2 regions of the Actinosynnema sp. NPDC004786 genome follow, and region 2 is predicted to be linked to the other one. Evidence: riboswitches for the same ligand, from Rfam matches in the RefSeq annotation. Region 2 holds a riboswitch; the other holds the start of a gene.
What was found. A riboswitch is a leader RNA that binds a small molecule or an ion and turns the genes downstream of it on or off. The one in region 2 is predicted to bind cobalamin.
Positions count from the first base shown of each region.

Region 1: it holds a riboswitch for cobalamin, as region 2 does, so the genes downstream of both, ACWEFJ_RS06065 (peptidase) here and ACWEFJ_RS08600 (CbtB-domain containing protein) in region 2, are expected to answer to the same signal.

Region 1 covers NZ_JBSGBG010000005.1:53,493-56,723, forward strand. Annotated here, with positions in the region: gene ACWEFJ_RS06055 (DMT family transporter) at 1-47, opposite strand, end outside; gene ACWEFJ_RS06060 (cytochrome P450) at 247-1,506, opposite strand; cobalamin riboswitch at 1,593-1,725, shown strand; gene ACWEFJ_RS06065 (peptidase) at 1,816-3,126, shown strand; gene ACWEFJ_RS06070 (hypothetical protein) at 3,123-3,231, shown strand, end outside.
Region 2 covers NZ_JBSGBG010000007.1:130,763-133,993, forward strand. Annotated here, with positions in the region: gene ACWEFJ_RS08590 (GNAT family N-acetyltransferase) at 1-702, shown strand, start outside; gene ACWEFJ_RS08595 ((2Fe-2S)-binding protein) at 778-1,437, shown strand; cobalamin riboswitch at 1,486-1,661, shown strand; gene ACWEFJ_RS08600 (CbtB-domain containing protein) at 1,693-1,878, shown strand; gene ACWEFJ_RS08605 (CbtA family protein) at 1,887-2,624, shown strand; gene ACWEFJ_RS08610 (HAD family hydrolase) at 2,703-3,231, opposite strand, start outside.

The DNA of each region.
Region 1 (3,231 bases), on a different contig from region 2:
CACAGCAGGGCCAGCAGTCCCATCCGCACCGCGCCACGTCCGGTCATGAGGCCACCGTCCCCCACGACCGTCTTCAAGAAAAGTGAAACCTCGTGACCGCGCGTTAAGCAGCACTACAAGATCATCCCGAACGTGGAACTCGGGGGTCCCCAACGTTCGACACTCGGGTCCCGGACGTAGGACTCACGCGTGAGTCCTACGTCCGGAACGCGTGTGTCCTACGTCCGGGACCCCCGAGTTCAACGCTCAGCGCGTGTGGACGAACAGCGAGTCCACGCCGTGCACGATCGACGCGGTGCGGAACGCGGGCCGCGCGGCGGCCAGGCGCAGGCCCGGGAACCGGCGCAGCAGCGCGGGGTAGGCGGCGCGCAGCTCCATCCGGGCCAGCTCCGCCCCCACGCACCGGTGCGCGCCGTACCCGAACGCCAGGTGCGACGTCGGCGGCCGGGAGGGGTCGAAGTCCGACGCGTCCTCGCGGTTGGCCGCCGACAGCGACACGATCACCACGTCGCCCTCCTCCACCTGCTGGTCGCCGACCTTCAGCGGGTGCCGGGCGAACCTCGGGAACGCCACCTGCACCACGCTCAGGTGCCGCAGCAGCTCCTCCACCAGCGGCGCGGCGGCCGCGTCGTCGTCACGCATCGCGGCACGCGCCGCGTCGTCCTTCAGCAGCACGATCGCGCCCAGCGCCAGCATCGACGCCGTGGTGTCGAACCCCCCGGTCAGCACGCCGTCGGCCAGGCCCGCCAGCTCGACGTCGCTCACGTCGTCCCCGTGCTGGCGGATGATCGAGCCGATCAGCCCGTCGCCCGGCGACCGGCGCTCGCGGCGCACGATCTCCTCCATGTAGGACAGCGACTCCGAGATCGCGCCCAACGCCTGCCCCGCGCCGCCGAACAGGTCGAACCGCGCCGCCGCCAGCTCCTGGAACCGGTCGCGGTCCTCGTAGGGCACGCCCAGCAGCTCGCAGATCGTCAGCGACGGGATCGGCAGCGCGAACTCCTTGACCAGGTCGACCGGCCCGTCGACGGCCTCCATGGCGTCCAGCCGCTCGGTCACGATCGCGTCGATGCGCGGCACCAGCCGCGACAGCCGACGCATGGTGAACTCCGGCGTGAGCAGCTTGCGCAGCCGGGTGTGGTCGGGCGGGTCGGCGAAGCCGAGGCCGCCGGGCGACTGCTCGATGCGCCCGACCGCCGCGCCGAGCCGCGCGTAGTCGTTGCTGAACGCGCCTGTGTCGGACAGCACCTTCCTCGCCTCGTCCTGCCCCGTGACCAACCACACCCGCAAGCCGAACGGCACCGGGATCCGGTGCACCGCGCCGGCCTCCCGCATCCGCTCCAACTCGGCGACCGGCACCACCCCGTCCCGCTTCAACGGGACCAGCGCCCGGTCCGGGAGCAGCGACAACGCCCGCGAACCGATCTTGCCCAGCACCCACCGCGTCGCCGAACGCCGTGCGACCCACGCCACCAAGCCGTCGCGCACGGACGCCAGAGTCGTCATCGAACACCCCTCTTCCCCAGATCGAATCGACCGACGGTAACCGTACGTAGGGGTGAGCAGCATCGCGCTAGAGGCGGATTGACACGACAGGGTCCTTGACAGACGATCGGCAATCGCGCGCGAAACGGGGGAAGCCGGTCGAAATCCGGCGCTGACCCGCAACGGTAGGCCCCTCCCGGGGACGAGCCCGAACACCCGTCGCGCGTGCCACGCTCCTGACACCGTCGAGGTCAACGGGTCGGAGCCCGGGAAGCGGCGAGCACGGCTGTCCGGGGTCCGCTCGCGCCTTGCGCCCCGGAAAGGCAGAACATGTCGTTGAGACGGACCGCCGCCGTCATCGCCGCCGCCGCTGTCACCGCGCTCGCGCTCGCCCCCGCCGCCCGGAGCCAGGACGAGGCGCGGGCGGTGCCGACGACGGACGCGAGCGACGCCGCCGCGGGGTGGCTGGCCCGGCAGCTCGTCGACGGCGACCACTTCCTCTACCCCGGCACGACCTCCCCCGACCAGGGCTCGACGTTGGACGCGCTGTTCGCGTTCACCGCCGCCGGGGTGGCCTCCGACAGCGCGGACAAGGCGCTCGCGTGGCTCGCCCGGCCGGAGGTCATCGCCAACTACCTGCACTTCGACGACCCCGCCGAGTCGTTCGCGGGCTCCTACGCGAAGCTGGCGCTGGCCGTCCAGGTCCGCGGCGGCGACCCGTCGGACTTCGGCGGCGAGGACCTGATCGCGGGCCTCACCGCGTTGCAGGCCCCGTCCGGCCGGTTCGTCAACAAGTCGCAGTACGGCGACTTCTCCAACGGGTTCAGCCAGGCGTTCGCGGTGCTCGCCCTGGACCGCGCGCAGGGCGCGCCGCGGGCCGCCGTGGACTACCTCGTCGGTCAGCAGTGCGGGGACGGCGGCTTCCCGCTGATCCTGGAGGCCACGCCCTGCGTGTCGCACGTGGACGCCACGTCCATGGCCGTGCAGGCGCTGGTGGCCGTCGGCGACACCGCCGCGGCCGGCGAGGCCCTCGACTGGCTGGAGGGCGTGCAGCAGCCCGGCGGCGGCTTCCGCGACGAGGGCGCGACCGACGCGGGCAACGCCAACAGCACCGGTCTGGCCGCGCAGGCGTTGCGCGCGGGCGGCCGCACGGCCACCGCGGACCTCGCCGTCCGGTTCCTCACCTCGCTCCAGGTCGGCTGCACGGCCGCCGAGGCCGACCGGGGCGCGATCGCGTTCGACGCGACGGGCTTCCAGCATGCCTCGTCGTTGCGCGCCAGCGCGCAGGGCGTCCTCGGCCTGGTCGGCGTCGGCTTCGGCGACCTGACGGCCGACGGCGGCACGCCGGGCACGCCGGTGCTGGACTGCCCGGCCACCACCACGTCGTCGACCGCGGCCACCACCACGAGCACCGACACCACGACGACCACCGGCACCGACGCGACCACCACCACGACGGACGCCTCCGTCACGGCCACCACCACGACCGCCGCGGTGGTGGCCGTGACGGCCAACCGGGGCAACCTGGCCCGCACTGGCGCGGACGTCGGCCCGGCGCTGTGGGTCGGCGCGCTGCTGCTGGTCGGCGGGGTGCTCACGGTCCTGTTGTCGCGCAAGCGGTACGCGGATGCGCGGAAGTGACCGGCCGGTGGGCGCGAGCGCTGACGGCGGCGGCCGTCGTCGGGCTCGCGATGACGAACGCCCCGCTGACCGCGCAGGCGGCTGACTGCGCGGGCGTCACGGTCG
Region 2 (3,231 bases):
ATCCCGGCGATGGCGCGCCTCCAGGACGCCGAGCAGGCGCGGGCCGACCTGCGGATGCCGCACTCCCCCGCGCTGTGGCGGTGGCTGGTGGCCCGCGACGGCAGCGCGCAGTGGCTGGTGGAGCGGGACGGCGTGCCGGTCGCGACCGGCCGCACCACGCCGCCGGAGGAGGGCGTGCGGCTGTGCGAGGTGGCCGCCGTGGACGAGGCGGCGGCGCACGCGCTGCTCGCCGCGACGGGGGCCACCGAGATGACCGACCGGCCGTGGTCGGTGGCGGGCGCGGCGCTGGCGCCGTTCCTCGGGCCGCCGCCGGAGGAGGCCAACTCGTACTACGTGCGGATCGGTGACCCGGTCGCGTTGCTGGAGCACCTGCGGCCGGTGTTCGGGCGGCGGTTGGCGAACAGCGGTTTCGCGGACCGGGAGGGTGAGGCGATCGTCTCGTTCTACGGCTCGCACGTGCGGCTGCCGTTCCGGGCGGGCGAGGTCGGGCCGGTCGTGCCGGGCGGTCGGATGCAGGCGCCGGGCGCGGCGGGCGGCGCGGGGGTGGCGCCGGACCGGTTGGCGTCGCTGCTGTTCGGTCCGCACGGTCTGCGCGGCCTGACGGCGCGGGAGCCGGACGTGTACCCGGGGCCGAACGCCGAGCTGATGCACGCGCTGTTCCCGCCGGTGCGGGGCGACCTGATGACGTTCTACATCCCCTGACGGACGAGGGCGGCGGACCAGCGGCGGACGGGGGCTTGCGGACGCAGGTGGCGCGGTGGCGGCAGACTGGGGCGCGTGTCCGAGTTCGCCCGAGTCCTGGCCACCCTGCGGCAGGTCCGCGGCCTCAGCCCGTTCTTCGCCCTCGACGTCGGCCGGCCCGACGACGGCTGGCACGACGGCGAGGCGCTGGCGGACCGCGGCCCCGCCCTGCCCGACGCCCTCGACCGGATCGCCGCCCGCTACCGCACCGGGGAGCGGCGGGTCGCCGGGTCGCTGTTCTTCCTCGGCTACACGGCGCGGCTGCTCAGCCCGGTCGTGGCCGCCCGCGCGGTCGGCGGTGTCGCGCCGGACGTCCGACCCGCGAACCTGTGGTGGCGTTACGGCCCGGACGGGCTCCAGGTCCGGCTGAAGGACCCGCTGCCCGGCGTCGGCCTCGCCGAGTCGCTGGAGCCCGTGGTGGAGGCGCTGCACACGACCACCCGGGTGGCCCGCGGTCTGCTGTGGGGCAACGCGGGGTCGTCCGCGGCGGGCGCGTTGCGCACGGTGCACCGCGGCGGCGTCGACTGCGCGGCGTTGGCCGACGAGCTGTTCGCCGAACCGCCGCTCAAGGGCACCGGCGACTTCATCCCGTTCCCCGGCGAGATCGCGTTCCGGCGGCGGAGCTGCTGCCTGTACTACCGGCTCGACGGCGGCGGCACGTGCGGCGACTGCCCGTTGCCGCCGCGGCGGGGATGACGCGCACGACAACTCGTCTGGTCGGTTGTGCCCGCCGGTGATCGGCCTCTACCGTTCGGGCGCCGCAGTGGACGGGAAGCCGGTGGGAATCCGGCGCGGTCCTCGCCACTGTGACCGGGGAGCCAACCCGCCGAGCACGTCACTGGCCGCGCGCAGCGGCTGGGAAGACGCGGGGACGGCGTCGATCCGGGAGTCAGGAGACCGGCTGCGGCACGAGTTGTTGTTGACCTTCCACGAGGTATGGAGGAGGCCGTCATGACGAGCCCCGCGCACCCCCTCTCCCCACCGGTCCCCAAATGGGCCTACGCCGTCGCGCTGGTCGCGCTGGCCGTGACCTGGCTGGTGCTGCAGGAGAACGGCATCGCGCTCGGCCACGCCGCCGAGACCGTGCACGAGTTCTTCCACGACGGCCGGCACGCGCTCGGCGTCCCGTGCCACTAGGCGCCGGCGTGAGGACACCCACCTACCAGGGGTTGTTGGCCCGCGGTGTGGGCGCGGGCGCGGTGTCCGGGCTGCTCGCGGGCCTGGTCGGCGTGCTCGTGGTCGAGGCGCCGATCCGGGCGGCGCTGGCCGTCGAGGAGGCGCGGCCCGCGGCGTCGGGCGGGCACGGGCACGGCGAGGTGTTCAGCCGGGGCACGCAGGTCGTCGGCGGCGTGCTGGCCGCGGTGCTCGTCGGCGTCGCGGTCGGGGCGTTGTTCGCCACGGCGTACGCGGGGTCGCGGCGGTGGTTCGCGGGCCGGACGCCGTTCGTGCGGGCGGTGACGCTGTCCGCGGCGGCGTTCGGCGCGGCCGCGGTGCTGCCCGCGGTGAAGTACCCGGCCAACCCGCCCGGTGTCGGCGACGCCGACACGGTGGAGTACCGCACCGTGCTCTACCTGGGGTTGATCGCGGCCGGGCTGCTGGTCGCGGCCGGGGCGAGCCGGCTCGCGTCGCGGCTTCACCGGTTGAGCCCGCCGGTTCGCGGCACGGTGGTGGCGTTGGCGGTGGTCGCGGCCGTGGTCGTGCTGCTGGTGGCGTTCCCGGGCACGCCGGACGCGGTGCCGGCCGACGTGCCGGGTGCCGTGCTGTGGGAGTTCCGGCTCGCGTCGCTCGCCGAGACGGCCACGTTGTGGCTGGGTCTCGGGGTGGTGTTCGGCCTGCTGGTCGACCCGGCCGTGCGGCGGGTTCGGCCGGTGTCGGCGGTCTAGCGGCGGTCGGTCCGGCTGTATCGGTCTGGCTGCGGTCGGGCCGGTTGTGGCCGGGTCGGCTGCGGTCGGGCCGGGGTCTCAGCCGTTCAGGAGCGGGGCGAGCGTCGCGAGGGTGACGCCCACCAGGGAGTCGCGGAACACGCGGCGCTCGCCCGGCTCCACCGGCACGTCGCACGGCACCACCAGGACCGTGCACCCGGCGGCCGCGGCGGAGGCCACGCCGGTCGGCGAGTCCTCGATCGCGACGCAGCGCGTCGGGTTCGCGCCGAGCAGGCGCGCGGCCTTCAGGTACGGGTCGGGCAGCGGCTTGTTGCGGCGGTCCACCTCGTCGCCGCACACGGTGACGTCGAACAGGTCCCGCCCGATGGTGTCCAGCGCGACCTCGGTCAACTGGCGCTCGGTCGAGGTGACCAGGGCCATCGGCACCCCCGAGTCACGGACCGCGCGCAACGCCTCCTGCGCGCCCGGCCGCCACGGCAGCCCGGCGCGGAACACCTCCTCGGTGCGGCGCATGATCCACGCCGCGCCGTCGGCCACGTCCTCCGGCGTCGGGTTCGGCTCGCCGACCTCGGCGAACAGCATCGCCATCGTGCGCGGCACGCTCGAC